Regions from separate parts of the Ensifer sp. ENS09 genome, predicted to be linked through region 3. Evidence: predicted binding sites of a transcription regulator. Region 3 holds the regulator's gene; each other region holds the start of a gene.
What was found. The regulator LexA, encoded in region 3, represses DNA repair genes until DNA is damaged. The targets are predictions, from matches to a motif close to TGTTCNNNNTGTGTTCNG.
Positions count from the first base shown of each region.

Region 1: a site for LexA is predicted at 6,002-6,019, ahead of parE (DNA topoisomerase IV subunit B). Genes of this name have one in related genera too.
Region 2: a site for LexA is predicted at 4,011-4,028, ahead of IB267_RS19065 (DUF763 domain-containing protein). Genes of this name have one in related genera too.

Region 1 covers NZ_JACVBP010000001.1:58,008-68,216, forward strand. The annotation lists gene IB267_RS00385 (aldolase) at 1-354, opposite strand, end outside; gene IB267_RS00390 (DUF2336 domain-containing protein) at 429-1,565, shown strand; gene IB267_RS00395 (aldehyde reductase) at 1,597-2,616, shown strand; gene IB267_RS00400 (hypothetical protein) at 2,631-3,044, opposite strand; gene IB267_RS00405 (GNAT family N-acetyltransferase) at 3,263-3,733, shown strand; gene parE (DNA topoisomerase IV subunit B) at 3,822-5,882, opposite strand; gene IB267_RS00415 (alpha/beta hydrolase) at 6,095-7,015, shown strand; gene IB267_RS00420 (UbiA family prenyltransferase) at 7,142-8,584, shown strand; gene IB267_RS00425 (FAD-binding oxidoreductase) at 8,581-9,903, shown strand; gene IB267_RS00430 (EamA family transporter) at 9,997-10,209, shown strand, end outside.
Region 2 covers NZ_JACVBP010000003.1:839,178-849,386, forward strand. The annotation lists gene IB267_RS19040 (response regulator) at 1-694, shown strand, start outside; gene IB267_RS19045 (protein-glutamate O-methyltransferase CheR) at 691-1,530, shown strand; gene IB267_RS19050 (chemotaxis protein CheB) at 1,527-2,093, shown strand; gene IB267_RS19055 (response regulator) at 2,102-3,160, shown strand; gene IB267_RS19060 (GNAT family N-acetyltransferase) at 3,412-3,882, shown strand; gene IB267_RS19065 (DUF763 domain-containing protein) at 4,070-5,368, shown strand; gene IB267_RS19070 (NAD(P)/FAD-dependent oxidoreductase) at 5,551-6,660, opposite strand; gene IB267_RS19075 (NAD(P)-dependent oxidoreductase) at 6,900-7,790, opposite strand; gene IB267_RS19080 (TetR/AcrR family transcriptional regulator) at 7,863-8,429, shown strand; gene IB267_RS19085 (helix-turn-helix transcriptional regulator) at 8,591-8,938, shown strand; gene IB267_RS19090 (SRPBCC family protein) at 8,931-9,434, shown strand; gene IB267_RS19095 (DUF1365 domain-containing protein) at 10,028-10,209, opposite strand, start outside.
Region 3 covers NZ_JACVBP010000001.1:296,065-306,273, forward strand. The annotation lists gene IB267_RS01535 (SMR family transporter) at 1-281, opposite strand, end outside; gene IB267_RS01540 (cyclopropane-fatty-acyl-phospholipid synthase family protein) at 360-1,613, opposite strand; gene IB267_RS01545 (deoxyribodipyrimidine photo-lyase) at 1,699-3,162, opposite strand; tRNA gene IB267_RS01550 (tRNA-Asn) at 3,261-3,335, opposite strand; gene IB267_RS01555 (hypothetical protein) at 3,495-3,788, shown strand; gene IB267_RS01560 (thermonuclease family protein) at 4,010-4,744, shown strand; tRNA gene IB267_RS01565 (tRNA-Cys) at 4,897-4,970, shown strand; gene IB267_RS01570 (hypothetical protein) at 5,180-5,512, shown strand; gene lexA (transcriptional repressor LexA) at 5,603-6,325, opposite strand; gene IB267_RS01580 (hypothetical protein) at 6,563-6,859, opposite strand; gene IB267_RS01585 (hypothetical protein) at 7,088-7,816, shown strand; gene IB267_RS01590 (hypothetical protein) at 7,935-8,537, shown strand; tRNA gene IB267_RS01595 (tRNA-Ala) at 8,686-8,761, opposite strand; partial or broken gene IB267_RS01600 (ethanolamine ammonia-lyase light chain EutC) at 8,983-9,420, shown strand; gene IB267_RS01605 (GNAT family N-acetyltransferase) at 9,557-9,988, opposite strand; gene IB267_RS01610 (vitamin B12-dependent ribonucleotide reductase) at 10,128-10,209, opposite strand, start outside.

The sequences.
Region 1 (10,209 bases), 240 kb from region 3:
AATACGGGTGCGGTTGGCTGGAAGGCCAATCCTTGCTTCGGCAACCCGCAGCATCACGTCGAGCTTCTGTATGTCCGCGCGGCCGCGGCATCCGGTAAGCACGACGCCCTCGATACCGTCGCCAAGCAGTCGGTTTAGTTCGTCTTCATGGAGCAGTTCGATCGGTTCGACGCGGGCGAGCAGCGCGAACGCGCGTCCCTCCAACTGGGAGAGGGCGGCGATACGTGTTTCGTGTCCGGAGCCGGCATCCAGGATGAGCCCGGCCAATGTGTTGAGGACGCTCACGTCCAGGCTGAGCGCGTCGCCCTCGGCTAGCAGCAGCGGCCTTATGGTTTGGAGGCGGTTAACAGACATGGTGAACCAATCTTAAACCTTTGCTCGCTAGGCTCAGAACATCGGTGGCATTGGCGTGGTCTAGTGGGGCGTAGGTGATCATACAAGCATTTCTTCGCTGGGTGGAAACGGCGAGAACGGGTGAGCGCATTCGCGCCGCCAGCGCGCTCGGCCGCGCCTATGTTGATGCGCAGTTGAATGGCCTCGATCGTCGCGCCGCCGAAATGGCGATGACCTTCCTGTTGGACGATCCGTCGCCGAAAGTTCGCCTTGCCTTGGCCGAAGCCCTTTGCAGTTGTTCCTCGGTGCCGCGCGCCATCGTTCTTGGCCTTGCCGGCGATCAGCCTGAAATTGCCTATCTCGTCGTTTCGCATTCTCCTGTCCTGACCGACGACGACTTGGTTGACCTCGCCGCGCGCGGAACGCTGGAGACCCGCGCGCTGATCGCGGCGCGCAGTTTCGTTTCGCGCGGGGTCGCCGCTGCGATCGCCGAAATCGGCGACGAAGACGAAATGCTGATTCTGCTGGAAAACCCCGGTGCTCTTCTGTCGCGCCGTTCGCTGAAGCGCATTGCCGAGCGCCTTGGCCATTCGGCTTCCGTTCGTGATCTGCTTCTTGCGCGCAACGACCTGCCGAGTGCCGCCCGCCACGCGCTTGTCGAAGAAGTCGGCGCAGCACTTGCCGCTTTCGGCCTCGTACAGGTGACGATTGGCGAAGCCCGCGTGCAGCGGGTCACCCGTGAGGCCTGCGATATCGCCGCCGTCGGCATGGTTGGAGCGACAGCCGTCGAGGAACTGCCGGACCTCGTCACGCACCTGCGCGAGACCGGCCGACTGACACCGGCTTTTCTACTGCATGCGCTGGTGACCGGCCGCGCAGAGTTTTTCTCGGCAGTCATCGTCGACCTCTCGGGCGTTAGCGAAAAACGCGTGCGCTCCATTCTGTCCGGCGGACGCATCCACTCGATCCGTGCCTTGTTCGAAAGCGCCGGACTTGGACGCGACGTCAGCGAAACTTTTGCAACAGCCGTCCTCCTGTGGCGTCAGGACGGGCCGGCGGCAGTCGACGGCCATGCGACGGTCTCGGCAGAACTGCTCGCGCGCCTTCGACGCGGTGGCACCACGTCGCCGGCCGACGCCGCGATGATCGATCTGCTCGAGCGACTGGCATTTGCCGAGGAGCGCCAGTCGGCCCGCCACTACGCGGAGCTTGCCGCACGCCAGGCCGCCTGAGCGTCACCCGTTTCCAGCGAGGTATACACATATGAACGCGAGGACCGCGACCGTTGCCGTGACCGGAATTGGCGGCTTCGTCGGACGGCACGTCGCGCTCGCCTTGCTGCGCGAGGGCTATCCGGTGCACGGCACGGTCCGCACGCTCGGGCGTGCCGAGGAGGTCGAGCAATCCATTCGCGCGGCCGGAGGAACCGATGCCGCGCGCCTGACGTTTGGAGAGGCGGATCTCCTGGAGGAGCGGGGCTGGGCCGAGGCCTTTGCCGATGTTTCCTACGTCGTCCACACCGCCTCGCCATTTCCGGCTCGCTTGCCCGCCAATGAAGGTGATCTGATCGGGCCGGCCCGTGACGGCACGCTGCGGGTGCTCAGGGCTGCCCATGCGGCCGGTGTCAAACGCGTCGTGCTCACGTCGTCGGTCGCCGCGGTCATCTACGGGGCAGGGCGAGCGCCGTTTACGGAGGAGGACTGGAGCGACCCGCAGTCTTCGCTTGCGACGCCCTATTACCGCTCCAAGACCTTTGCCGAGCGCGCAGCCTGGGACTATGCGGCAGAAAGTGGCCTGGAGCTTGCGGTCGTCAATCCCGGCATGGTGCTCGGGCCTGTTCTTGGCCACGATATCGGCACATCCGTCGCCGTGGTGCGCAACCTGCTCAAGGGGAATTACCCAGCCTTGCCGAAGTTCGCCGTGCCTGTTGTCGATGTGCGCGACGTGGCGGATGCGCATGTGCGGGCCTTGACCGTCGCCGCGGCAGCGGGCGAGCGCTTCCTGATCGCGGGAGAGGCGCTTTCCCTTGCGGACATCACGGCCATCCTCCGGCGCCGGTTCCCTGAACACGCGGGCAGGCTTCCGAGGTTCGTCCTGCCCAATTGGCTGGCGGGACTTGCCGCACCCTTCGATGCGGGCTTGCGTCTCATCGTGCGCGAACTCGGGCATGACTCACGCATTTCCAACGAAAAAGCGCGACGCGTGCTCGGGTGGCGGCCACGCTCGGCGGAGGATGCCGTCGTCGCCGCGGCAAACAGCTTGATCTCGGCTGGCCTCGTCTGAGGCATGCAGGCGCGTCAGTCGGTAAAGCGGCGCGCGACCCAGGAATAGCCATCTTCGACATAGCGCACCGGTTTCGTCACGATGTTTTTCAGCTTTTCCCGGTCGGGGATCGCGCCTGACAGGAAAGCCAGCGTGCGTTTCGGCAATCCTTGCTCGGGTTCTGCCTCCGTCGCCGGAACGGGCAGCGCCTGGTTCTGCTGGGCGCCCGGCGGCGGCGCGGGCACTTCGGCGACGCTTGGCGCCGAGCTCTCGCAAATCGCGACGACGACCGGGTAGTTTGCATTGGAAAACTTCGGCAGTTGCGCGTTCGAATCCGTGTCGCACTGCGCGATCGATGGCCAGGTGCCGTTGACCGTCGAGATATACTGGCATTGGCTGACGTCGTGGTCGCAGCCGAGAATGGTCATGACTATCAGCGCCGCTTGCATCGCGTTCCCATCGTCTTTGCAGGTTGTGGTGGATCAACCTATGCCTGCATGATTCTCCTCGAAATAGGGCGATGTTGCCGGCAGCGCGGAACAAATTGTTTCAACCTGTTAGGCGGATTGATGGAGCGGCATGCGGACCTGCGCCATTTGACCTATTGGTCCGGGTGTGTGCCGGCGGTAGTTTGGTGCAAGACCATTGGATGAAAAGGAAGAACCGATTGCCTGCCGTAATCATAGCCCAGGAGACGCCGCGCCAAGCTGACGTCCTGCGTCTCCTGGAACTCTCCGACGCCTACGCCGCCTCGCTCTATCCCGCCGAGAGCAATCACATGGTCGATCTGTCGAGCCTGGAAAAGCCGGAGGTATCGTTCTTCGTTGCAAGGCGTGACGGCGATATCGTCGGCTGCTGCGCCCTGGTGGATGCCGGTGATGGGACGGCGGAGATCAAGCGCATGTTCGTCGATCCCGAGGCGAGGGGGCTAAGGGTCGGCAAATTGCTGCTGCAGGCGCTGGAGGCGCGCGCAGCGCAAGTTGGGTTATCGGCAATCCGTCTTGAAACCGGCATCTATCAGCCGGAAGCGATCGGCCTTTACAAGGCGGCCGGCTACGTCGAACGCCCGCCGTTTGGTGAATATCATCCGGATCCGCTAAGCCTCTTCATGGAAAAATCCGTTCGCGCGGCGGCATGAAGTCAGGCTGCCATCAAGCCCGGTAAACGAAAACGGCGGCCTTTGGGCCGCCGTTTTGATTTGGACTGTTGTAATCCGAAAGGCCGGCTCAGATGTCCAGGTTGTCCGCAAAGACGGCGCGTTCCTGGATGAAGCGGAAGCGCGCATCCGCCTTCGTGCCCATCAGGTTGTCGACCGCCTCGCGCGTGCCCTCGAAATCGACATCGTCGATCTCGACTTTCAGCAGCGTGCGGAACTTCGGATCCATCGTCGTTTCCTTGAGCTGCGCCGGCAGCATCTCGCCGAGGCCCTTGAAGCGGCCGATCTCGACCTTGCCGCGACCGGCAAACTCGGTGCGCATCAGTTCTTCGCGGTGTGCGTCGTCGCGGGCATAGAGCGTCCTTGCGCCCTGGCTGATGCGATAGAGCGGCGGCACGGCGAGATAGAGGTGACCGCCGCGGATCAGCTCGGGCATCTCCTGATAGAAGAAGGTGATCAACAGCGAGGCGATGTGCGCGCCGTCGACATCGGCGTCGGTCATGACGACGATGCGCTCATAGCGCAGGTCCTCTTCGCGGTACTTGCTGCGGGTGCCGCAACCAAGCGCCTGGATGAGGTCGGCGATCTGCTGGTTGGCGCCGAGCTTTTCGCGACCGGCGCTTGCGACGTTCAGGATCTTGCCGCGCAAGGGCAGGATTGCCTGGTTGGCGCGGTTGCGGGCCTGCTTCGCCGAACCGCCTGCCGAGTCCCCTTCGACGATGAAGAGTTCGGCGCCTTCGGCGGTGTTCTGCGAGCAGTCGGCAAGTTTGCCGGGCAGGCGCAGCTTGCGCACCGCGGTCTTGCGATTGACTTCCTTTTCCTTGCGCCGGCGGACGCGCTCCTCGGCGCGTTCGACCACCCAGTCGAGCAGTTTGTCGGCCTCGGCCGGATTGTCGGTCAGGTAGTGGTCGAAGGGATCGCGCAGCGCATTTTCGACGATGCGTTGCGCCTCGACGGTGGCGAGCTTGTCCTTGGTCTGGCCGACGAATTCCGGTTCGCGGATGAACACCGACAGCATGCCGGCGGCCGAGATCATCACGTCATCGGTGGTGATGAGCGCCGCGCGCTTGTTCTGCTTCAGCTCGGCGTAGTTCTTCAGGCCTTTGGTCAGCGCGATGCGGAACCCTGCCTCGTGCGTACCGCCTTCAGGCGTCGGAATGGTGTTGCAGTAGGAATGAACCTGCTGGTCGCCGCCATACCAGGTGACCGCCCATTCGAGCGAGCCGTGACCGTTGGCTTTCTCCGACTTGCCGGCGAAGATCTCGCGGGTGACGGTGAATTCCTTGCCGAGCGTTGCCGCCAAGTAATCCTTCAGGCCGCCCGGGAAGTGGAAGACCGCCTTGTCCGGGATCTCCGAGCCTTCCTGCAGCAATGACGGATCGCACGACCAGCGGATCTCGACGCCACCGAAGAGGTAGGCTTTCGAGCGAGCCATGCGGAAAAGCCGGCCGGGCTCGAAATGCGCGTGCGGTCCGAAAATGTCCGGGTCCGGATGGAAGCGGACGCGCGTGCCGCGGCGATTGTGCACGTCGCCGAGTTCCTCGAGCCCGCCCTGCGGAATGCCGCGGGAGAAGCGCTGGCGGTAGAGCTTGCGATTGCGGGCGACCTCGACTTCGAGCGCGTCGGAAAGCGCGTTGACGACGGAAACGCCGACGCCGTGCAGACCGCCCGAGGTCTCATAGGCCTTGCCGTCGAACTTGCCGCCCGCATGCAGCACCGTCATGACGACTTCGAGCGTCGACTTGCCGGGGAATTTCGGATGGTTTTCGACCGGGATGCCGCGGCCGTTGTCGGTGACCGTCAGGAACCCCTCGGCGTCGAGATGGACCTCGATGAAGTTCGCATGGCCGGCGACCGCTTCGTCCATCGAGTTGTCGATGACTTCGGCAAAGAGATGGTGCAGCGCCTTCTCGTCGGTGCCGCCGATATACATGCCCGGACGACGGCGGACGGGCTCAAGGCCCTCGAGCACCTCGATCGCCGACGCATCGTAATCGCTGCCGTCGCTGCCCTTCGGGGCAGGGCGCGGTTCTTCGCGCGCGATGGGGGCTGCAGCCACGGCCGGCTTGGCGCTCGGCTGAACGGGCTTCGGTTGCTCGGGCATTGAGAAGAGGTCGCTGTTGTCGTCCATGGGGCCGTTCGGATCGTTCCTGTCGTTCGGGAATGCCAGAGGCCTTAGCAAGCCCCAGGCTTTGCCGCCATCCCCCGGCGGTCGAATCACCTGAATTCTGCCAGACTCTCACAGGATACGCGAACAAAAGGAGAATTTCTGGCGCCGGCCGCCGATGATTTTTCGCACGAACGGCCGTGTTTCTGGCCAAGTGTTGCTTTGCGGTGCGGCCAATGGCAAGGCTTGCGGCCAAAGAGGGAGCCCGTCATTTGGCCGTGTCCACAGTTGTTTTTCCGTTTCGCGCCTGCCTGTTCGCCCTGGCCCTGGCAATTGCCGCTTCGCCGGCAGAGGCTCAGACGCTCGAGCCCTACAAGGACGAACTGTTCTCCTATGCCAAAGTGCTCGGCCAGGAGGATGGCGGCGACGACCTGACGGTCGACTACCAGGAACTGCGCGACATCAACGAGCGCGACGAAATCCCGGAGCGCCGGGTGAAGCGCGCCTATGTGTCGCTTGGCGTCAAGAGCGAGCAGGTCAACGAAACGCTCGATATCGGCGGCCGTGGGCTGGACGTGACCCGCGTCGGCCCCGATCGCGGCGCCGGGTTTTCGGTCATCTTCATCCACGGGCGCGGCGGCGACCGCCGGCTGGGTGCCAATGACTTTTCCTTCGGAGGAAACTTCAATCGGCTGAAGAACCTCGCCGTTGCCAATGGCGGCGTGTATTACGCCCCGAGCGTCCGGTCCTTCGATACGGCAGGGGCCGCCGATATCGCCGGCCTGGTCCGATACGCGTCCGAACGCTCCGGCGGCCGTCCGGTCGTGCTCGCCTGCGCGTCGATGGGAAGTTTCATCTGCTGGGGTGTCTCGCGTGACGCCTCCGCCGTCGCCGCACTCTCCGGCATGATGGTGATGGGCGGCGTCAGTGATCCGGACTTCACGAAAAGCGCCGCCTACAGGGCGAAGCTGCCGATGTTCTTCAGCCATGGCAGCCGCGACAGCGTCTATCCGGCAGAAGGCCAGAAGGGGCTCTATCGGTCGCTGAAAGCCAAGAATTACCCGACGCGCTTCGTGCTTTTCGAAAGCGGCTCGCACGGAACGCCGGTGCGCATGACCGACTGGCGCGATGCGCTGAACTGGATCGGCAGCCGTTAGGCGTCGCCCGGCTGCTGCGGATTTGTTAACCAGCCCGCCAATTTGCGAGCGAAGCAGGGCCCCGCGTTTCCACTCTGGAAAGTTGAAGTCGTGATGATACCGGCAACTATGGCTGGGATAGACTTCATGGACGCGCGCACCGAGACACGGCACATTCCGCTGTGTGTGGATCTTGACGGCACCTTGCTGGCCGCCGACACCCTGTGGGAAGGGGCAGCGATCATCCTGCTGCGCAATCCGCTAATGCTGTTTCCGATGCTATTCTGGCTGGCAAAAGGCAAGGCACGGCTGAAGCACGAAGTGGCGCTTAGATCCGGCCGCCGGGCGGAAGACTGGCCCTATCGGCAGGCCGTCATCGACCGGCTCGCGGAGGAAAAGAAGAGCGGGCGCGAACTCGTGCTTGTGACCGGCGCGGCACCGTCCGTGGCAAGCGACATCGCCGCCCATGTCGGCATGTTCTCCTCGGTCATGCATTCGACCGACGCGCTCAACCTGACGAGCAGCAACAAGCGCCGGGCGCTGGTCGAGCGGTTCGGCGATGGCGCCTTCGACTACATGGGCAACAGCCGTGACGATATCGCCGTCTTCGAAGTGGCGCGCCGCGCAATCGTAGTCTCGCCCGACGCGGCGGCGGAAAAATGGCGTCGCAACCATGATGCCGAGCGGCTCGATACCGGCAAGGTCAGCGCGCTCGCGCCGCTGAAGTCGATCCGCGTGCATCAATGGGCGAAGAACGTGCTCATCGGCGTGCCGATGATCCTCAACCACGAGGTGCTGCACTTCGATGCGATCGTCAGCGTCATCATCGCCTTCTTCGCCTTCAGCTTCCTTGCTTCCGCCGTCTACGTCATCAACGATCTCTCGGACCTTGCCAACGATCGCCGCCACGCAAAGAAGCGCTACCGGCCGCTCGCGAGCGGCCAGATGTCGGTGCCGACGGCGCTGGTGCTTGCCGGCTGCCTCATCGTCGCGTCGGTGGCGCTAACCCTTCTGTTGCCCTGGAAGTTTGCCGGGGTGCTCGCCTTCTACGCCTGCGCGACGACAGCCTATACCTTCGTGCTGAAGCGCAAGCTGCTCGTCGACGTCTTCACGCTCGCCGGCCTCTACACCACGCGCATCGTCGCCGGTGCGGCCGCGACCGGCACCGAACTCTCCTTCTGGCTGGTCTCCTTTGCGATCTTCTTCTTCCTCAGCCTCGCGCTGGTGAAGCGTTACGTCGAATTGCACGAGTTCGAGGACAAGGACGGCGGCAATGTGCCGGGACGTGGCTATCTGGCCGTTGATTTCGAGATGGTCGGTCAGGCCGGCGTTGCCTCGGCCTTCACCTCGGCCCTGGTTCTGGCGCTCTACGTGCACAGCAAGGAGCTGCAGGAGATGTATACCACGCCCTGGGCGTTGTGGCCGCTCTGCCCGTTGGTGCTCTACATGTTGCTGCGCATCTGGATGCTTGCGCGCCGCGGCATGCTGCATGAGGATCCGGTAGTTTTCATCATGCGCGACTGGCGCAGCCAACTGACCATGCTGATCGGCGCGCTGCTGATCCTATTTGGAGCCATCGGGCCGCAATGACCCTGCAAGACCATGAAAGCTGGGGCCGCATCGACAATCGCGTGCGGCCTGGAATTTCGCCTGACGACTATGAAGACCGGCTCGGCAGCCTTGAGTCAGAAGGCTATCTGCCTTTCGGCAACGGACGCAGCTACGGCGACAGCTGCCACAACGATCGCGGGACGCTGATCGAAAGCAACCTTCACGGCCGAATACTCGCCTTCGATCCCGGCACCGGCTTGATGACCTGCGAGGCCGGCGTGACGTTGCGCCAGGTGCTGGAACGGGCGATCGAACATCGCTTCTTCCTGCCGGTGACGCCCGGCACGGCCTTTGTGACCGTCGGTGGCGCAGTCGCCAACGACGTACACGGCAAGAACCATCACGCACGCGGCACCTTCGGCAATCACGTGACGCGTTTTACGCTGCTGCGCTCGACCGGCGAACGGCTGACCTGCTCGTCGGTCGAAAACCCGGAACTCTTCGCCGCGACCATCGGCGGCATGGGGCTGACCGGACTGATCCTGACCGTCGATATCCGGCTGATGAAGGTGCCGTCGCCGCACGTGCAGCAGCACGCGATCCGCTTCGAAAACCTGGACCGGTACTTTGCCCTCGTCGACGGCGTTGATGCCGAGCATGAATACTCCGTCGCCTGGATCGACCAGCTCGCCAGGGGATCTCGTATGGGCAGGGGGGTGCTGCTTGCCGGCGATCATGCCGATGGTTCCTGCGAACTGCCCGACATCCCCAAGGGGTTGAAGCTGTCGGTGCCGTTTTCGCCGCCGTTCAACCTGCTCAACCGGGCAACGCTCAAAGGCTTCAACGAGTATTATTTCCGCAAGGTGAAGCCGGGCGAGACTGTGACGACCGTTCCCTGGACGTCCTATTTCTATCCGCTGGATGCGATCGGCGCCTGGAACCGGCTCTACGGTCCGCGCGGGCTTTACCAGCATCAGAGCGTCTATCCCGCAGAAAACGCGCCCGAGATCACGGCCAAGCTCATGGAAACCGCCCGTCAGGCCGGCCATGCGTCGTTTCTGACGATCCTGAAGCGGTTCGGCGATATCAGCTCCCGGGGCGTCCTGTCCTTCCCGCGTCCCGGTTTTACTTTGACGCTGGACTTCGCCAATCAAGGTGAACGGACAGTAAAGCTGCTCGATGCGCTCGATCGCATCGTGATCGAGGCAGGCGGTGCGATCAATCCGTACAAGGATGCTCGCATGAGTCCGCAAGTCTTTGAAAAGTCTTTTCCTTTCTGGAGGAGGCTCGAAACGTCGCGCGATCCGGCGCTGGTTTCGAACTTCTGGAAGCGCACCGCTCTGGCTTTGCCAGAATGAGAATGCAGACAATTTTATTCAATTAAATGCGCAAATTTCACGGAATATCCGTCTCTTGCCCGTAAGTAGATTTTCGGGACTGGGAGTAAAACTATGAAATATATTCCATTCATTCTCTTTACCGTGCTCACCAACGCCGCCGCTCAGCTGATGCTGAAGCAGGGCATGATGACGCTCGGACCGATTTCGATGACGGCCGAAACCGCGATCGTCCGCTTGTTTCAGATCGTCTTCAACCCTTGGGTCTTTGCCGGTCTTGCGACCTTCGTCATCTCGATGGCGTCGCATCTCTACGTGTTGTCGAAG
Region 2 (10,209 bases), on a different contig from region 3:
CCAGACTTTCGACTGCATGGTGCTTGACCTGTCGTTGCCTGACGCGTCCGGCTATTCGTTGCTGGAGACGTTGAGTTCGCAGAGCGCCTATGCCTTCCCGCCTGTCATCGTTTACACCGGACGCGAACTCTCGGCGGATGATGAGCAGAAGTTGAGGCGATACTCGAAGTCAATCATCATCAAGGGGGCGAAATCCCCCGAGCGGCTGCTCGATGAAGTGAGCCTGTTCCTGCATCAGGTGATATCGGAACTGCCGGACGAGCAGCAAAAGATGATCCGCAAGGCGCGAAACCGCGATGCGCTGTTGGAGGGCCGTCGCATCCTCGTGGTGGAAGACGATATCCGAAACGTCTACGCGCTGACCAACATTCTTGAACCGCGCGGCGCGATCGTCGAGATCGCGCGCAACGGGCGCGAGGCGCTGGACGCCCTCGAAAAAGCGTCATCTGGCCCAGGGCGCCCGATCGAACTCGTGCTGATGGACGTCATGATGCCCGTTATGGATGGGTTGGTCGCAACCGCCGAGATTCGAAGGAACCCGGCTTGGAGGAAGTTGCCGATCATTGCGCTGACAGCCAAGGCGATGCCGGACGATCAGGAGCGCTGCATCGAAGCTGGCGCGAATGATTACATGGCCAAGCCGCTGGACGTCGACAGACTGCTGTCGCTGGTGCGCGTATGGATGCCCAAATGACCGAAGCCGCCGCGGTTGAAAAGGTGGAAGACATCGAAATCCGGCTGCTGCTGGAAGCGCTGTTTCTCAAATACCACTACGACTTTCGCAACTATGCGTTGGCGTCGATCAAGCGACGGCTGAAGAAGGCGCGCGAACAACTGGGGTTCGAAACTTTCTCGGCGATGCAGGAGGCACTTCTGCACGATCAGGCAATGCTGCCGCAATTGCTGCGCTTTCTGACGGTTCAGGTAAGCGAGATGTTTCGTGACCCCAGTTATTTCCAGGCGATCCGGGAAAAGGTCGTTCCCCACTTGAAGACCTACCCTTCCTTGAAGGTGTGGATTGCTGGCTGCAGCAGCGGCGAGGAGCTTTACTCGCTTGTTATCCTGTTTCGAGAAGAAGGCCTCGAAGATCGAACGATCTTCTATGCCACTGACATCAGTCACGAAGCGCTGGAGGCGGCCGAGGCGGGCGTCTATGCCCTCGACAGAATACAGCTTTTCACCGAGAACCATCGAAAATCCGGCGGAAAGTCATCGTTGTCGGACTATTATCAGGCGGCGTACGGCAAGGCGCTGTTCGATAAGACCTTGCGCCGCAACGTCGTGTTTTCGGACCACAGCCTGGTTACCGACGCTGTTTTTGCAGAAATGCACCTCATATCGTGCCGCAACGTCATGATCTACTTCGACCGCGCGCTCCAGGACCGAGCCGTGGGTCTTTTCAAGGACTCGCTCGCCCGCAAGGGGTTCCTTGGGCTCGGCGCCAAGGAGAACCTGCGATTTTCCCTTCATGCCGATGCGTTCACGGATTTCGTGCGTGAGGAGAAAATCTACCAAAGGCGTGCCGAATGACGCCCGCAAAAGCCCAAGCAGTGATCATTGGCGCGTCGGCCGGGGCCGTCGAAGCGCTTTCGGCCATCCTGCCGGCGCTGCCGCGCAGCTTCGCGCTGCCCGTGATCGTGGTCGTTCACATTCCATCGGACAGACCGAGCCTTATGGTCGACCTGTTCCGTGCAAAGTGCCTGTTGCCTGTCGAAGAGGCCGAGGACAAGCAGTCGCTCGAGGCCGGCACGATCTATTTTGCGCCGCCGGACTATCATCTGCTCGTGGAAACGGACGGCAACCTGTCCCTCTCTTCGGATGAGCCTGTCCTCTTTTCCCGCCCGTCGATCGACATACTTTTCGAAAGTGCTGCCGATGCCTTCGGGCCGGCTCTTGTCGCGATTGTCCTGACCGGTGCCAATCGTGATGGGGCGGATGGCCTGGCGGCAGTCCATGAAGCAGGCGGGACGGCGATCGTGCAAATCCCTGAAGGCGCCCACGCTCGCGCCATGCCGGAAGCCGCAATCCAGTCTTGCCCGAGCGCTCTTATCCTGACGCTCGATGCCATTGCCGAATACTTGAAAGAGGTCTGAGAATAATTATGGAGCCCGTCCCGTTTCTACTGGTCGATGACCTCGAGGAAAACCTCCTGTCGCTGGAGGCACTGCTTCGCCGCGACGATCGCCTCCTCATGAAAGCGCGGTCCGGTGATCAGGCGCTTGAGATCCTGCTTCGACAAGACGTAGCGCTCGCGCTCGTCGATGTTCAGATGCCAGGTCTCGACGGTTTCGAACTTGCCGAGCTGATGCGCGGCAACGAGCGCACGCGGCACATTCCCATCATTTTCGTGACGGCCGGTATCGCAGACGGCCAACGCCGATTTCGCGGCTACGAAGCTGGCGCGGTGGACTTCATTCAAAAGCCGATTGAACCGGACGTCCTGGCCAGCAAGATCAACGTGTTCTTCGAACTTTACCGGCAGCGGCAGCAACTTGCCGCCCAACGAGATGAACTCGCTGCCCAGGCGCAGGCGCTCAAACAGGCAGCGGAGCACAAGGATATTCTGCTGCGGGAAATCAATCACCGGATCAAGAACCTGTTCAGCCTCACCGCCGGGTTGATCTCGGTCAGTGCCAGGCAAGCCGAAACCGTCTCCGATCTCGAGGCTGATCTGCGGTCGCGGCTGCACGCGCTGTCTCGCGCTCACGAGCTTACACTGCCCGAGCTTGTTCGGGAGGACAATCGTGCAGAGATTGCGACGACGGTTGTAGCCCTGTTGAAGGCAATCGTTGCACCACACGACCACGCTCACGGTTCTCGTGTCATGATATCCGGATCGGATGCTCCGCTCGGCGACAAGGCACTGACGTCCCTTGCGCTCCTTCTGCACGAGCTGACCACCAACGCTGTCAAATATGGCGCCCTTTCCGTCCCCGCGGGGCAACTGACCATCGACGTTTCGACCATCGACGAGGAACTTCACGTCAAGTGGAGTGAACACGGCTCACATCCGTTATCCGAGAGTTCCGAAAGGACGGGATTTGGCACGACGCTGGAGAAAGCGGCCGTTCTGGGGCTGAACGGATCGCTGGTGCGAAATTGGCGGACCGACGGACTTTGTCTGGCGCTTCGCATACCGCTGGCAAGCCTCAACAACTGAGATCTGCATCGCCTCGTTGCCGGGCTGCTTACGCCTTAAAGTCGCGACCGGTGAGGGGCAGCAACGCGTTGTCGTTTCGACTGGGATCGAGTAGCGTCGCGCTCAACCGCAGGAGAAGGCCTATGATTGCCGTTGAGTTGTTCCCAAAATCGTTGGCCGCAGCGGTGCGTGCGTTGATGTCGTCAGGTTCGGCATAGATAAGCGCGCTCACTGTTCGGCTTTGGACACCTGACAGATCAGAAAGCCGAAAAATGCTCATCGAAGCAATTGATGATGATTTCATCGCGATGCCTGGAGGCGTCGTGCGCGAAGGCCTGTACCTTGCCGCAGATACTGTGATCGCTCCGCCAGAGGTGATGGAAATGCTGCGCAACCTCGCTTTCGAAACAAGGCGAAGTTTTGCCCCGTCGGCTTGGTGGATCGTACATGATGGCGAGATCGTTGGTCTTTGCTCTGTGATACGGGTTTCGCCCGAAGGCGATCTCCATATCGGTTACGGGGTCGCGCCAAGTCGCCAAGGCCGCGGGTTTGCGACCAAGGGTGTGCGCCAGATGCTTGAATGGGCGTTGCATGATCCGCGGGTCACGCACGTCTCGGCAGAAACGGGCACGGAAAACGTGGCCTCTCAGCGCGTACTTGAAAGCAATGGCTTCCTGCGTACGGGGGAGCGCATTGATGCCGATGATGGTCGCGTGATCTGCTGGCAAATCCAGGTAGCTTGAGGCAAACCGGTGACGCTCCAGGGGAATCTCCTGGAGCGTCATGCCCGATACGGTCTCAGCGTTTGTTCTCGCTACCGCCAGTTCGAAGTGCTGCGTTCAAGGTCGTTCGTGTTCTGAATTCCGCGGGCTGGAACATTCACAGAACTTTACTCTGTCGCAACGCCTGTAAGCGGCCTATAAGACACGAATGGTTCAGCGAGCTGGAAGTGCAGATCTCCCTCTTCATGGCGGCAGGGTTCCTCCTTGGCTCGGAGACCGCATGACGAAGCTCGGGACGATCATCGCCGAAGCCATCGTCATCGAATATGGCCGTGACGAGTTTCTGCGTCGGCTGGCCCATCCTTTCTGGTTCCAGTCCTTCGGCTGCGTCATGGGCATGGATTGGCACTCTTCCGGCATCACGACCAGTGTCATCGGCGCTCTCAAGCGTGGTCTGGCTTCTCGTTCCCGGGATCTCGGGATAAGCGTCTGCGGTGGCCGCGGGCGGCATTCGCGGCAGACGCCCGACGAACTGATCGCCATCGGCAACCGCGTCGGCTTCGATGGTGCCGGGCTTGCTGACACCAGCCGGCTTGTTGCAAAAGTCGACAGCGCGGCTGTCCAGGATGGCTTCGATCTCTACCTTCACGGCTTCATCGTTGCCGATGACGGCAAATGGGTGGTGGTGCAGCAGGGCATGAACGGCGATAAACGCCAGGCCCGGCGCTATCATTGGTTCTCCGAAGGTGTTTCGAGTTTCGTCGACTCTCCCCATGCAGCGATCGAAGGAAGAGGGCAGGGGGAAATCGTCAATCTCGCAGACAAGCGGGCCGCCGCCTCGCGCAATGGGCAGCTTGATCTTTTGGCGTCGCTTGGGCCGGACCGAATTGTCCGGGAAGTCGTTGCTCTGGATCCAAAGGGAAGGTCGAAAAAGGTTGATCAGCCTTTGCTCCCGCATCTCGTGATGCCGGCGCACCACGATGTGCGGGAGGAAAACGTCAACATGCGACGGCTGCATGCGACACTTTCTGCGGCCGCCGATCGCGGCCCCGAAGATTTCGAGCAGCTGTTGATGGTTCCGGGCGTCGGTGCCCGCACGGTCAACGCGCTCGCGATGGTGGCGGAGGTCGTCCACGGCGCCCCTTGCCGTTTCGCCGACCCGGCGCGGTTTTCGCTTGCCCATGGAGGCAAGGATCGCCATCCGTTTCCGGTGCCGCTCAAGGTCTATGACCACACGATTGCGGTCATGCGATCGGCAGTGACGAAGGCGCGGCTGGGACTTGGCGAGGAGCTTGAGGCGCTGAGGCGTCTGGACGACCAGGCACGGCAGCTCGAGAGATACGCCACTGGCCCGGACCTTAAGGAAATCGTTGCCGGAGAGTTTCACCGTTCGCCCGAATGGGGCGGCCGCAGCGTGTTTGGATTTGAGGAAACAGAGGGACCGGTGAGCGAGCCAAAGCAACTGGATCCGACATACCGGCGAGATGGCCGCCATCAAACACGCTGAAAGTCGCTTGGCCGGCATCGACAGTTTCGTCGGCGTTTCCAAAATCGATCGGCGCGCTTGTCCTTTCGACTTCGGAGTCGATGGATGATGCCACGCGAGCGCTGGTTTTGGACGCGGCTAGGCGAACCGGGTAGCCCGCCTCATTTGCGCACACTTTCCACCATCGCACACATTCGCAGCAATTACTTTACGCGGCTTTGTCGCTCGATGTTGGCGGTCACCGCGGCCGCCTCTCGGCCGATTTCCCGGAGCAGGCCGGTGACTGGATTGTGGAAGCCGACCAGATAAAGGCCGAGTTCGGCGGACTGCCGCGTGACGCCGCTTGTTCCGGGGCGAAGGTTCGCAGGCAGAAATTTCTCGAAACTTGGTCGGTAGCCGGTGGCAAGGATGACGTTGTCGAACTCTGCCTGTCTGCCAGAAACAAAGATGACGCCGCGCTCGGTGAAACGCGTGATGGCAGGTGCCACCTTGATGTTGCCGGACTTGATCGCTGCAACAGTGCCGACATCGATGACCGGGATGTGCCCGGCAGCGACCTGCTCAAGGATGCCATGCTTTGGTCTGACGATGCCGAATTCTTCAGGCTTGCCCAGCGCAAAGTCGAGAATGATCGGGAAAAACGCGTCGTTCACCGCTCGCGGCAGCAACCGGGTGGCCATTGCAACCATCTGGATCGGTACGCCGAAGAGCTGTCTCGGCACAATGTGGACGCCGTTGCGTACCGACAGGGTCGGCCGGGCGCCGAACTCGGCAAGGTCGAGCGCAATCTCGGCCCCGGTGTTGCCCATGCCGATCACCAGTACCGATTGGCCAACGAAGGGGGTGGCATCGGCATAGTCAGCGCTATGCAACAGGCTGCCGGCGAAGGTCCCCATTTCGGGCAGATTGGGAACGACGGGCTCGGCATTGTTGCCGCTGGCGATGACGACGTGGCGAGCGGACACGGTTTTCGTGCCGGTCTCGACGAGGTAGTTGCCGTTCTCGCGGCGGATGGAGTTGACCGTCTCGCAGAAGTGCGGCCGGAGCGCGAAACGCGCGGCGTAGGCGTCGAGATACTCGACCATCTTTTCGCGCGGCACGTAGCGCGGATAGTTCTCCGGGAATGACATGTGCGGCAACGAGGAGAACGCCTTGACCGTATGCAGGTGGAGGCGCCGATAATGACGTCGCCAGGCCGGCGCGATCTCGCGCGCCTTTTCAAGGATAATGAAATCGAGACCCGCCCGTGTCAGGCAGGCGCCGACCGCGAGGCCCGCGGGCCCGGCGCCGACGATCACAACATTGGTGTTCACGCGAAAGCCACTCCCACCAACGAAGATTATTTCGGCAAAGGCTGGAGAACAAGTGGCAGGTCGCCGCCTTTAGGAGCTTTCGGTCGATGCGCCCTGATCGCGAGCCGTCAACTGTGACGGGGCGCAACACAGGATGGCATCATAGACATTGCCAGTCTCGGACGCAGCCGGGCAGGTGAGGGCGAGGCCCTGATCACTCGCCCTCATGTCTCGATTGGCCACCGGCTAGCTCGCATCCGCTACGCGTCGCGGTGGCTACTGCTTGTGGGCCGGATGACCTTGATCACGGCGCCATGCTGTTGGGCGCCCGCGCCGGCATCCTGGGCCTGCTGAAAGATATCGGCCGCCAGCCGTGGAAATGCGTTGCTGATCCCGGTACGCTCTGCATATTCGGCGAGCCAGCGGAGGTCGGCGGAAATCGTCTTGATGGTAGCCTCGGCGCTGTCGAAGCGGTTTTCGGCCATGGCCTTGCCCATCCTCAGCATGTCGTCAGCAAACATCGGCGCGATCTCAGCCATCATGTCGCCAAACACGGCCGGATCGATGCCTTCTGCTTCGCATACAGCGGCACCGTGGACAAAGCCGAGCCAGTGTCCGGCAAAGTACGCGAGGCCGGCATTGGCCAGCGTCGCCGGGTGGCCAATGTTCGTACCTGCATAGTTGATGTTGCCGGCCAGTGTCCTGAGCAAAGGCTCAGCGGCGGCAAACGCTTTCTCGGAACCGGCGACTGTGATTGCGGCCTCCGGACCGCCGATCTGGCGTGGCCAGGCAGCGATGGCGCCCTCAACATAACGCGCGCCGTGATCTCTGATCCAGCCATCGAACGAGCGGGCATGGTCAGGTGTGCCGGAGCTGAGCTGGATCACCAATTTTCCCTCGAGCGCTTCCCGGGCTACAGGTTCGTCGAGGAGCGACAGTGTTGCCGCATAATCCGAGAGGCAGATCACGGTCACCGGACTGGCTTTTAATGCCCCGGCGACTGTGTCGGCAGCTGTCGCGCCGAGTGCAATCAGCGGAGGAGCCTTCGACATGTTGCGGTTCCAGACCGTCACGCCGTTGCCGGCACCGACCAGGGCCCGCGCCAACGCGCTGCCCATTTCTCCGAGCCCCACTACGCTGACATCGCTCATCACGCATTCCTTCCTTGATTTTATTTCCTACAAAATGTAACTTACAAAATGTAGAAAGCAAGTGGAGCGAGAATGGCGAAGATGCCCAAGGATCAGCGGCGTGAGCAGTTGATCGATTTGGCGATGGAGATCGTCCGGGACAAGGGGGCGGACGAACTGACCCTTGCGACACTGGCTGCACGCGCCGGCGTCAGCCGCCCCGTCACCTATGAGCACTTTGCCACGCGGCCGGGCTTGTTGCTGGCTCTGTTCCAGCGCCTAGAAGACAACTACGCTGAAAAACTGCGACAGGCTCTTGCCGCGGCTCCCGGGGATTTGCAGGCGTTGGCCGACGTGATGAGCCGCGCATATTTCAACTGTCTCGCCGATGTCGGTGCCGAGGCACCAGCCATCTCGGCGGCACTCAAAGGCACCGACGAGATGGCGGCGCAACAAAGAGCCATGATCGATGAATACGTGCAAATCATGTGCGGAGCGCTGCGCGTTCACTCCAGCCTCACGGATGAGCAGCTTAGCCTGCGCTGCGTCGGTATCTTGGGTGCAGCCGAAGCGATGGCAGGCGAAGCCCGAACGGTGCAGACACTGGCAGATGAAGCGGTTGCCGCATTGGGCGCGATGATCGTTGGAAGCGTCGTTTAGTGCACGTCGTCGGGCATTCGGCCCAGTCTCGGCCCTACGAGGCAAGCCAGCGCAAGATTTCGCGCCTGCTGAGGCGCCCCCGATCGGGCGGAAGCGTCAAGCACGCGGACGCGCTCCGAGACGCTTGCGCTTCGCGCGCCGGTGGGGTAAAACTGAACTGAATGGTTCAGTATATAGGTTCCCCTCTCGATCTTTCGTTCGCGGCGCTATCCGACGCGACCCGCCGCGGGATAATCGATCAGCTTGGGCGAGGGGAGGCGTCGATCACGAGTCTCGCGGACCAGTTCCACATGACGCTGACCGGCATGAAGAAGCACGTCCAGGTTCTCGAGCGGGCCGGCCTCGTCGTCACGCAAAAGGTCGGGCGGGTGAGAACCTGCAAGCTTGGGAAAGACGGTCTTCAGGCGGAGGCCGAGTGGATCGAGGCGCACCGCAAGCTCTTTGAGGCTCGCTTCGAGGCACTGGACGAAATCATCGACGAACTGAAACGGGAGGTAGGCGATGAATGAGCAAGTTAACGACGCAGCTGGCGCGCAGAACCGCACGTCGGTCGAGCGCAAGGGGGACCGTGAGCTCGTCGTAACGCGGACATTTGATGCGTCACCGAGCACGGTTTTCAGGGCATGGAGCCAGCCTGAATTGTTCCAGCGCTGGTGGGTGCCGAAGTCGGCACCCGGCATCTTGCTCGTCTCGTGCGAAATGGATGTGCGTACCGGCGGCAAATATCGACTGGAATTCGGCGCCGGCGGTTCGGACACAATGGCCTTCTACGGCAAGTATCTCGAGGTGGTGCCGAACGAGCGCATCGTCTGGACCAACGATGAGGGCGAAGAAGGTGCGGTCACAACCGTAACCTTTAAGGGTCAGGGCGAGAAAACGCTGCTGACATTCCACGAGATCTATCCTTCGAAGGAGGCGCTCGAGGAAGCTTTAGAGGGCTCGGCGACCGCATTGCCGGAGCAGATGGAGCAGCTCGACGCATTGCTTTCTGAACGAGGAGAGTAGCACAGGTCCATTCGCCTCGGTGGAGGATTGCTGGACGGCCTCAATCAGCCTTTAACGCCGGCGCGGAGGCTCAAGCCCCCGTCCAAGCGTAAAGAAATGGTGGTCTGCTTCGCATCTGAGGGGCGGTCATCCACGCATGCTCGCCAATCTAACCGATCATCGAAACGAGGCCGCCCGCGGGGAAGTGTAATTCCAATCAGCTAGATACACTTCTATCGGGCGAATTGCGCTCATTTGGCGCCATTGTAACCTGAAATCGTGCGGTTGCGGCAGGCGACGACCCCTGTTGCGGCAGCATGTAGTCCAACTGGAGCCTCTTCGTTATCAGAAGAGGCCCCTTTTTGGAGCGCGTGGCGGAGTTCAGCCAACTTAGGGGCGCGGCGACGATCCGCGGCGTCTTGATGGGTGACCGAGCGGAACGAATTCGTATGCGACACCAAGCATAGGCGCTGGCGCCATGACGGCTCACCCAAACGCGTCGGAGGGGCTGGCCCGGCGGCGCCATTGTGCTGGTAGGGAGCGTAGGTTTCTTCGATCCGTTGCCAGCCGCTGGGGATAAAAAACGATGTCGCCAGCCTCCGGTCTGCGCCACTTCAAGGGCTCCCGGTCTCATCACCAAAGCTCGCGGATGCTGGCGGCGGTGGACTGCGACGGAAACGGGCACCCTTCAGCCACAGCTTGAGCGCTTCCCAATGGATACCGGCAATGACCTTCAGCGTCATGAAGGGAAAACGCACGAGGGCGCGAACGAGATTGGCGTCGGAGACGCAAGCCG
Region 3 (10,209 bases):
ATCGAAAGTCCGAGCATTTCGCGTCCGGTCAGCACATGGCCGAACACGAAAACCGAAACCAGTGTGATGATGGCGACGCCCGAACCTTCCCAGATCGCGTAGGCGACGCCCACCGATATCGTCTTCACGGCCTTCGCCAGGAAGACGTAGGAGAGCGCGATCGAGACATACATGACGATGTGGCCGAGGTAGGAGCCGCTTTCGGAAGCGGCCTTCATCACCGTCAGGCCCACCACTTCAGTCGCGATGGCGAGCGCGAGGAAAAACCATGCAAGACGCATGCTGTACCTTTGAACAGAAACTTGGATCGACCGCCTATTAAGCGCTACGGGTGACGCGGTAAAGACGCGGCGTACGCTTCACTCGAAGACGATCTGCCGGACATCGATGTTGCGGGCGCGGAACCCAGCCTCGCAATAGTAGAAGTAGAACTCCCACAGCCGCTTGAATCGCAGGTCGAAGCCGAGCGGCTCAATCCTGCTCCAGACCGCCCAGAACCGCTCCCGCCATTCGCCGAGCGTGCGGGCATAGTCGACCCCGAAGCCGAAGTCGTTGATCATCCGCAGGCCGACATTGCGGCCAAGCTCGACCAGATGCTCGCGCGTCGGCAGCATGCCGCCCGGGAAGACGTATTTCTGGATGAAATCCGGATTGGAGCGATACTCCTCATAGGATTCGGGCTTGATCGTGATGATCTGCAGTCCGGCCTTGCCGCCGGGTTTCAGGCACCGCTTCAGCTGCGAGAAATAGGTTGCCCAGAATTTTTCGCCGACGGCCTCGAACATCTCGATGGAGACGATGCGGTCATAGGCGCCTCTTTCCTCGCGATAGTCCTGGAACTTCAGTTCGACACGGTCGGCAAGGCCGGCCCGCTGCATGCGTTCGCGCGCGAAGGCCAGTTGCTCGCGGCTGATCGTCAGCCCGGTGACCTTGCAGCCGATTTCCGCCGCCGCGAATTCGGCAAAACCGCCCCAGCCGCAGCCGATCTCGAGCACGTGGTCGCCGGCACGCAGATTCGTCGCCTCGGCCAGCGCGCGGTACTTGGCTTTCTGCGCCGAGCGGAGATCATTGGCGCCGGTGGCGTAGAGCGCGGACGAATAGGTCATGCTCGGATCGAGCCATTCGCTGTAAAACGCATTGCCGAGGTCGTAGTGGGCCTGGATGTTGCGGCGGGCACCGGAGCGGGTATTGGCATTGCGCCAGTGCAGGAACTTGTCGAAGAGGCGCAGAAGCCCGCGCGCGCGGTTCGGAAAGTTGTTGCCGATTTCGGCGTTGACGAGGAAGAGTTCGAGAAAGGCGCCGACATCGGGACTGTCCCAGTCGCCGTCGATGTAGCTTTCCGCGGCCCCGATGGTGCCGCCTGAAATGGCGCGCTGGGGCAGGTTCCAGTTGTTGAGATTGAGGATGGCGCTGGGGCCGGCCCTGGCGCCTTTGATCACCAGCCGGCGGCCATCTGGCGTGGCGAGCATCAGCGTTCCCACCTGAAGGTGCACCAGCGCGCCAAGCACCATGCGCGCCTTGAGCGGAAAATCCCGCACGACCGTTGCCAGGTTGTCGGAAGATAGCTCCACGGCATCGGCTAATGCAGCAAAATCGGCTTCCAGATTACGCATACACCACCCCCTCAGCTGTTGCATCCGTAAGGTGAGCCTAGCCGCAATCGGGCGAGACGCCAACTGAGGAATTCTACCGGAGGCTCTATGGGCCTTCGGAATCTCCCGGCGCGCTTGTGATCTGCCGGAAAGCCGCCAGTGCCCGGTCCCGCGCAACGGCATGGTCGACCATCGGTTTGGGGTAGGTCGTGCCAAGTTCGATGCCGGCTTCCGCAAGGGCTGCGGGTGGGGCTGCGAAGGGGCGATGGACATAGCGCGGGGAAAGGCGCTCGAGTTCCGGCACGAAGCGCTTCACATAGAGACCGTCGGGGTCGAATTTTTCGCCCTGGATCAGCGGGTTGAAGATCCGGAAGAACGGTGCGGCGTCCGCGCCCGATCCGGCGACCCATTGCCAGCTTGCGCCATTGTTGGCCGGATCCGCGTCGACCAGCGTGTCGCGAAACCAAGCTTCTCCCCTGCGCCAGTCGACGAGCAGGTCCTTGATGAGAAAGGAGGCGACGATCATGCGGACGCGATTGTGCATGTAGCCGTGACGCCACAGCTGGCGCATGCCGGCATCGACGATCGGGTATCCGGTGAGCCCCTTGGTCCAGGTGGTGAAATCGTCGTCGTCGTTCAGCCAGTGGAAGCGGTCGAATCGACGGTCGAGGTTGCGGCGGGGGAGCTCAGGATAATGAAACAGCAGATGGTAGGAGAATTCGCGCCAGGCGAGCTCCTTGCGGAAGGTGGCAGCCCCTTCGCCGCTGTCGGCCTGGGGGCCCGCTGCCGCGTGCCAGGCCTGCGCCGGCGAGATTTCGCCAAACGCCAGATGGGGTGAGAGCAGGGATGTGCCATCCGCGTCGGGGAAGTCGCGGCGACGTTTGTAGGCGTCGAGCTTTTCGTCGATGAATTCTTCGAGGCGGGCGGAGGCACCGTCTTCGCCCGGCGTCCACACCTCGCCGAATGTTGCTGCCCAGTCCGGCTTCGTCGGCAACAGCGACCAGTCGTCGAGGCGCTCCGATCGCGGCCAGGTTTCCGGTGCTGCAACATGGTGCGGCCGGTCGATCGGCGGTGCCGGCTCGTTTTTCAGCACGAGCGCGCGCCAGAACGGCGTGAACACGCGGTAGGGGCCGCCGGTGGTCGTCAGCAGCCGCATGGGCTCGTGCAGTAACTGCCCAGCAAAACTCTCGGCGGTGATGCCCCGTTCTGCCAGCGCCTTCTTGAGCGCGGTATCCGTGGCGATGCCGCTCGGGTCGTAGCGACGGTTCCAGTAGATGCGCTCCGCGCCGCTTGCGCGCGCGATCTCGACGATCACGTCCAGCGGCGTGCCTGATCGAAGAACGAGGCTTGAAGTGCGCTCGGCAAGACTTGCGCCCAAAGCTTCAAGCGAATGGTGCAGCCACCACTCCTGAGCCGCGCCAAGCGGGCCGTTGCCGCTGTCGGCGGGTTCGCGAATATAGAGGGGAATGACCGCGGCTTCGCCGGCAGCGGCCGAAAGAGCGCGATTGTCGGCCAGGCGAAGATCCTTGCGGAACCAGACGATGATGGGCGGCGCCGCGGCCTTTGTCATGGAGAACCATCAGGAGGTTGGGGATTGATCACCTATGGAACATAGGCGCAAAATGAAAAAGAGCCATTCGCATCGCTGCAAATGGCTCTTTTAGAAAGTGGCTCCCCGGGCCGGATTCGAACCGGCGACCTGTCGATTAACAGTCGAATGCTCTACCGCTGAGCTACCAGGGATCATCCGCGCCGCTGTTGTGCTGTGCGCTTCAGAAGTGAGGCTGCTAATACGCATGCTTTTCTGATTTGCCAAGCGCTTTTTTCAAAAAAAATGACAAGTTCCGTTGCGAGGCTGTGGAGAAGTCCCCAATTGTGGGAAAACACGCCGGATAGGGAATGATGAATAAAAACAGGAAGCAGATGCATTTCGGCATTGATCCGCAGACACGACAGATCGTGCTGGGCAAATGGCGCATAGCGCTGCCCGACTCTCCGCTCTTGCGCATCCTGCTGGGTTCGCTGCTGGTGTTCTGCGGTTTTCTAGGCTTCTTGCCCGTGCTGGGCTTCTGGATGATACCGCTGGGCCTGATCGTGCTTTCCCACGACATTCCCTCGGTTCGCCGCCGTCGTCGTCGCCTGGCCGTCTGGTGGGCGCGATGGCGCGGGAAGACCAATTCCTCGAAGGGTTCCTGAGCCGGGCGCAGAATTATCGATCTTGTTGTCGAGGGCAGGGTGGTCGGCGGTTTCGAAACCTCGCGGCCGCCCCGCATCAATTCCGAATCTCTCAACAAGGGCCGTGGCCGCGCAGGCGAATGACCGGTTCGTCGCCGTCTTCCCTTCTGTTGGGGTGCCCTCGAAAACTTTTCGGCAACGCATCAAACGCATAATGCGGTCTCGAATCAGGATGGGGACCGATGGCCAAAGCCACTACGAAACGTCGACGCCGCAGTTCGGGCAGAAGCAGCAGCAAGCAGGGCGGCATGGCGCCATGGTATCTGGCCGCAGCGCTCACCCTTGGCGGCGTCATGGCCTATGACCATCGCGCCGAGTTGCGGCACTGGCCCGTGGTTTCCGATGTCGTGGCATTTGCGTCGCGAACGGAAACGAAGCCGAAGCCTCCGCGTGCCGTTCCTGAAGCGCAGGAGCGCGTCGCGCATCAGGCGGACAGGCACAAGCCGAATCCGAAGCCCGACCCGGTCACCAAGGTCGCTCTGGCCGCACCCGTGCCGTCGGTGAATGTCGGGGTCACGCCGCCTACCCCTGTCGTGCGGCCGAATGAAGAGGTGAAGACGGCGTCCATCCGCACCGACCAGTTCTATTTCTGTGGCATTCGCAACGACAACTGCGTGATCGATGGCGCCACTTTCGTCTTTCATGGCGAGACGATCCGCGTCGCCGACGTCGACGCGCCGCGAATCCGCCAGGCAAGCTGCGACAAGGAGCGTTCGCGCGGCTTCTACGCCAAGCAGCGCCTGCGAGAGCTGCTGAACGCGGGCGACTTCAAGCTGGTTTCGGCAGGCGGGCGATCAGACGCCAAGGCCGGCGAAAAACTGCGCCTGGTTACCCGTGGCGATCAATCTCTTGGACGCGTGCTTGTCTCCGAGGGGCTCGTGCGCCCGTGGGATGGACGCCCGACGCCCTGGTGCTGAGATCAACTGGGAGCCGATCGGCGGACATCGGCGATCGTTCTGTGGAAAGTATCTATCCAACAAATCGACGGCGCGTTTTTCAGAAAATGCCTCTTGCGGTTTTTCTGCAATCATTCTAAATCCGCGCCAACGCTTGGTTATCCGAGCTGTGAGGCCTCGTGGCGGAGTGGTGACGCAGAGGACTGCAAATCCTTGTACCCCGGTTCAATTCCGGGCGAGGCCTCCAATATTTTCACCTCGTTTAAATTGGTTCGACGTTCTGCCCTGGGGCAGCGCGGGTCGTTTCGCGACCCCACGTCCGCGCAAGCCACGTCTCCTATGCCTCCGTCGGATCTTATCGCTTCGGTGAAATCGGTAGAGGGGGAACGATGACTCCGCTGAGATCAGCCGCATCGGTAGCGTCCGTCAACATTAAGAACGGAGGCAATGGCATCAATGAAAAAGAGACTGATCCTGACGGCGTTGGCGTGTATTGCGGCGACCGCTATTGAGGCGCACGCGGACGACCTGGTTTTCCAGCTGAAGAACAACACCAGCGTGGTCCTGACGAACTTTTATACGTCGCCGGTCGGCGTCAATGAGTGGGAAGACGATGTTTTCGGTCGGCAGGTCCTGAACCCTGGCGAGAGCATGGAGATCACCATTGCCGACGGGCGGGACGTCTGCAAATACGACATGCGATTCGAATTCGAGGAGGGCTCGGCCCTCGATACGACCGAGGACACGCAGGATCTCTGCGAGCTCGGCGAATATACGATCCACGAATAGGCGATCTGGATTTCAGGTCACCCGAAATGGAAAGAGCCTCGCCAATTTCCTTGGCGAGGCTCTTTTTTGATTCGGCGTTCTGCCTGGAATTCAATGGTAGCGGCGGATCAGCCCGACGAGCTTGCCCTGGATCTTCACGCGATCTGGTCCGAAGATGCGCGTCTCGTAGGCGGGGTTGGCGGCTTCGAGCGCAATCGACGCGCCCTTGCGACGAAAGCGCTTCAGCGTCGCTTCCTCGTCGTCCACGAGCGCCACGATGATGTCGCCGGGATTGGCCGAGTTGCCGTTGCGGATGATCACCGTGTCGCCGTCGAAGATGCCGGCCTCGATCATCGAATCGCCCTTCACTTCAAGGGCGTAATGTTCGCCGCTGCCGATCATGTCGAGCGGCACGGTGATGTCATGGGTGTTGTTCTGGATCGCCGAGATCGGAACGCCTGCAGCGATGCGCCCCATCACCGGGACGGAAACGGACGTGCTTTCGGCAACCGGGGCGGGCTTCGGCGCAGCAGGAGCGGCCGCCGGCGGCTTTCCAAGGCTGCCTTCGATCACGCTCGGCGAGAAGCCCCTGCGCGGCTGCTGCTGGCCGGCGGCGTAGGCTTCCGGAAGCTTGATGACTTCGAGCGCGCGCGCCCGGTTCGGCAGCCGGCGAATGAAGCCGCGTTCTTCGAGCGCGGTGATCAAACGGTGGATGCCAGACTTCGACGCCAGGTCGAGCGCATCCTTCATTTCATCGAATGACGGCGGTACGCCCGACTCCTTCATGCGTTCGTGAATGAACAGAAGCAATTCCTGTTGCTTGCGGGTCAGCATGGCACGTCGCTCCAGAGGCGTGAAACAAATCAAGAACAGACACTATCTGTTCCATATGTGTTCCGCAAGTGCCTAAAATTCCGTGAATTCAGGCGATTGGCCGCTTCTGCGGGTGCCGATCGGTCACTTTTGCGGGAGCAGGGCGCTTATCGGCGACGGTTGCGTGCCAAAATCGCGCCGGATGACGCCAGTCGCGCAGCTGATTCGAGCGAATCACGGGGCTCTATGAGGAGAGATTTAGGTCGCTTGCGAGGTCGAGCAGGCGTCCTCGAACTCCTTCACCGTCTCTGCGCTGTTGTCTTCCGGCAGCACCGCGTCGGCGGCGTCGGTCGCGACGGGCGTGTCGCCGTCATAAACGAAGGACTGGATGTAGAACGCCAGTGCGCCCTTCCACACGTTGCGTCCATCGATCTGATGGCACGGCACGGCCCGTTCGAAATCGGTCTGGAGTTCATCCACCGTCGCGGCGCTGAGCTTGACGTCAGGCATATTGGGCGATGCGACTATCGAAGCGAGAAGCAGGGCGGCAAGCACGGGAATCGTCCACTTGATGAAGGGGTGGCACTACATGGTGGGAAACGATGTGAACCGTGCTTTCGTTCCGAAGTCCAGCAAGCATGGCGATCACTCTGCCGTGTTCAACAGCTCTTTGCCTGCAGGCTGTGTCCGATTTGCGCCAGCCGCTCCACCTCGAGTTCATCTTGACCGTTCCTCTTGCGACGCGCGAAGAACGCACCGGCAGTATCGGCTCTAGGGTCGGGGGTGGGGGATGCGCAAAAATCCCTGCGAGGAAGGGGCTTCACCGTCTCGACAGGAGGTCAAAAAAAGATAACTTTGCGTGGAAAGTGGGGTAATTGCATGCGTAGATTGTCGTTGGTGGTGCTCGGTCTGTTGCTCACGGCCGGAGCGGCGTCTGCTGAAGATGGGCGTTCGAACATCTGGAAGCGGATCAACGCCTGGACGGTGGGTTCCGATCCATCCCTGGGAGGCTCGTGTTACGCCGCGACGAGCTATGATGCAGGCGCAATCCTTCGTATCGGCTTTTATCCGCGGGGGTCGGCGAACCTGGCGTTTCTTTCGATCGGCAATGCCGAGTGGAAATCCATCGAGCCGCAGCGGGAATATGACGTCGCCTTGCAGCTCGACCGGGGTCGCCAGTGGCCGGCCGTTGCATTCGGCGTCGATCTTACCGGCGCCAAGGCCCTCGTCGTGAACTTTTCCAACACCGACTTCTTTACCGAATTCGTTCGCAAGAACACGTTGGCGCTGGCCTTCGAGGGACGCGTCGTCGCGAGCCTCAGCCTGCGCGATTCGATGAAGGCGGTGAGCGAGATGTTCAAATGTCAGGAGGCGGTTAGCGCCTTGATCCCGAACGGCGGGCAGGGGGCAGCGAACGATCCCTTTGCCGGCGCCGGTGGCACTGGCCCGAACAACGATCCCTTTGCCGGTGGCGGCCAGACCAAGTCGTCGAAAGATCCTTTCGCCATGTGATGGGCGCGTCCGCTTTCCGCAGAGAGGTGAATATTCCTAAAATGTTGCTGGTATCGGGCTCGGTACCCTCGACAGCGGCGCGGGTACCTATCAAAATGCGGGCAAACGGGGGTTTTGCATGCGTAGATTGCTGGTCGGATTGGTAAGCTGTCTGATCGCCGCGGGATCGGCCGCGGCCGAGGAGTCCGAAATCATCAAGTGGAAGGACGTCGACGGTTGGACCGTTGCATCCGACACCTCGATGGAGGGCTCCTGCTTCATATCGTCGGAATTCGACGGCGGCGTCACCTTGCGGCTCGGGTTCTATCCCAAGGGCTCCGAGTCGCCGCTCTACATGAGCTTTGCCAGCGACGACTGGCGGTCGCTCGAGGTCGGCAAGGAATACGACCTGACGTTCCGCTTCGACAAGACCGAGCCCTGGAGCGCTTCGGCGACCGCTGCTGGCGATGCGAGCGGAAAGTTTCTGTTCGTGAACGTCACCGACGCCGAGTTCCTGACGGGCTTCGTGCGCAAGCGGGGCCTGGCCATCGCGTTCGAAGATCGCGTGATCGCCAATCTCAGCCTGCGCGGCACTGGCCCCGCGGCCGAAGAGCTGATGAAGTGCCAGAAGGCAGTCGACGAGATCATCGCCGACGAAGGCCGCAAGTCCAAGGAGAAGAAGGCGGATCCGTTCAATGCACCGAGCGAGAAACGCTCGGCACGGGATCCGTTCAGCCTCTGAAAACAGGGGCGCGTGAGCGGGCGTTGTTGCGCGAAGGCCGGGCGGTGGCCGGGACGAGTGGTATCCCCAGAGTAACGCGAACTTGCGATCTGCTTACAAATCAGCCGCTGATCCAGTGCTTCGGCAATTGGCTCAATTCTGTTTGCCTTGGTGGAGCCGAAGGGAGTCGAACCCTCGACCTCCGCAGTGCGATTGCGGCGCTCTCCCAACTGAGCTACGGCCCCGTGCCATCCAGTCAACACGACGGCCGCCAAGCCTGTCAATAGACGCGCGCCAGCACGCACGCTCGAACGTCGTTGCCCGATCCGGCTAGGCGAAGTGCGGCGTCGTTCTCTGAACCGCTTGCGCACTCCACCCATTGTCGAACTCTGCCGGCGGGTTTACCCTGCAACCGGACGATGGCGCTCCGTGAGCCTCGTTGAAGTGTCGGCGGTACACGCCAACCGTCATTTCAGATGGTTTGAACGCCAAGGCCATCATGGATGAGGGCCATCTTTCGCCCTATCTGGAGGAAATGCGCAGGTTGCTCGGCGATGCCGGCGTCTCGGTGAGTGACAAGAACATCCTGGTGACCAGCGGCAGAGTGCGGGCCGGCTACAGGATCGGCGAGACGTTGTTTGCCGAGGCCGATCCCAGCACGTTTCGAGGAATTCTCCACATCATCGGCGAGCGGCCCGGGACCATGCACCATGCCTACTCCGTGTACATCACCGTCGCCAAAGGAAAGCGCTGGGCGGAGAAGGACATCGATCACGACATGACGAAGCTGGTCAGCAACGTCGCCGATACCGCACTTGCACCTAAAGAAGCGGCCAAGGAAAGCTTGACCATTATCCGGGAGATCATCGGCAAGGACGTCAACAGCAGCCGGCGATTCGGGTGACCCTAAACGCGTTGTAGGGCAACAAGGCACTCGCTGTCCGGCGGCGTCGGCGGTCGTGAATCGTGTCGCCGCCGCATGCTGCTGCTTTCGGAGGGCAGAAAACGCGGTTGCTTCTTCGGAGCGTGACTTTCCGACGTCAGAACCGCTTCTTCAGAAAGTAGCGCGCAATCGCCCCTTCACCGCCTTCGAGTTCACCAAAGAACTCGAAGCCGAGCTTTTCATAGAAGGGCCGGGCCTGGAATTCGAAGGTGTCGAGCCAAAGGCCGACATAGCCGCGCTGGCGCGCGATCTTCTCCGCTTCCTCGATCAGGCGTCGGCCAAGGCCTTGGCCGCGGTATTCATCGGGAACGGCGAGGTAACGGATAAAGGCCCAGCCATATCCATCCGTCGCATAGAGCCCACCCGTCGCGACTTTCGTCTCCGGATCGCGAAGGACGATGGCAAAACCGGGCAGATCGGCCATGCCGCTATGGGCATGGTTGTAGGCATCCAGCGGCGCAACGATGCCGCTGAGGTCCTCCCGGTTCGGGTCTTCGAGAATAATGTCGATGATCGGAACAGGCTTCAAGGGAACCCAATCAAATGGTGGCTCGGTCTGTATATTCGCGTTTTGTTCTATAAAGCACTCCAACCCGAGGAAAACCTCGGGTTGGCAATGATCGTGGCCTTCGTTCAGTCGTCGTCGTCAAAGGCGACGACGACGTGGCTCAGCTGCAGCCGCTCGTTGCGCCGCAGGTGTCGCACTTCTCGCAGGTGCCGTTGCGCACCATCGTGAAGTTCTGGCACTCG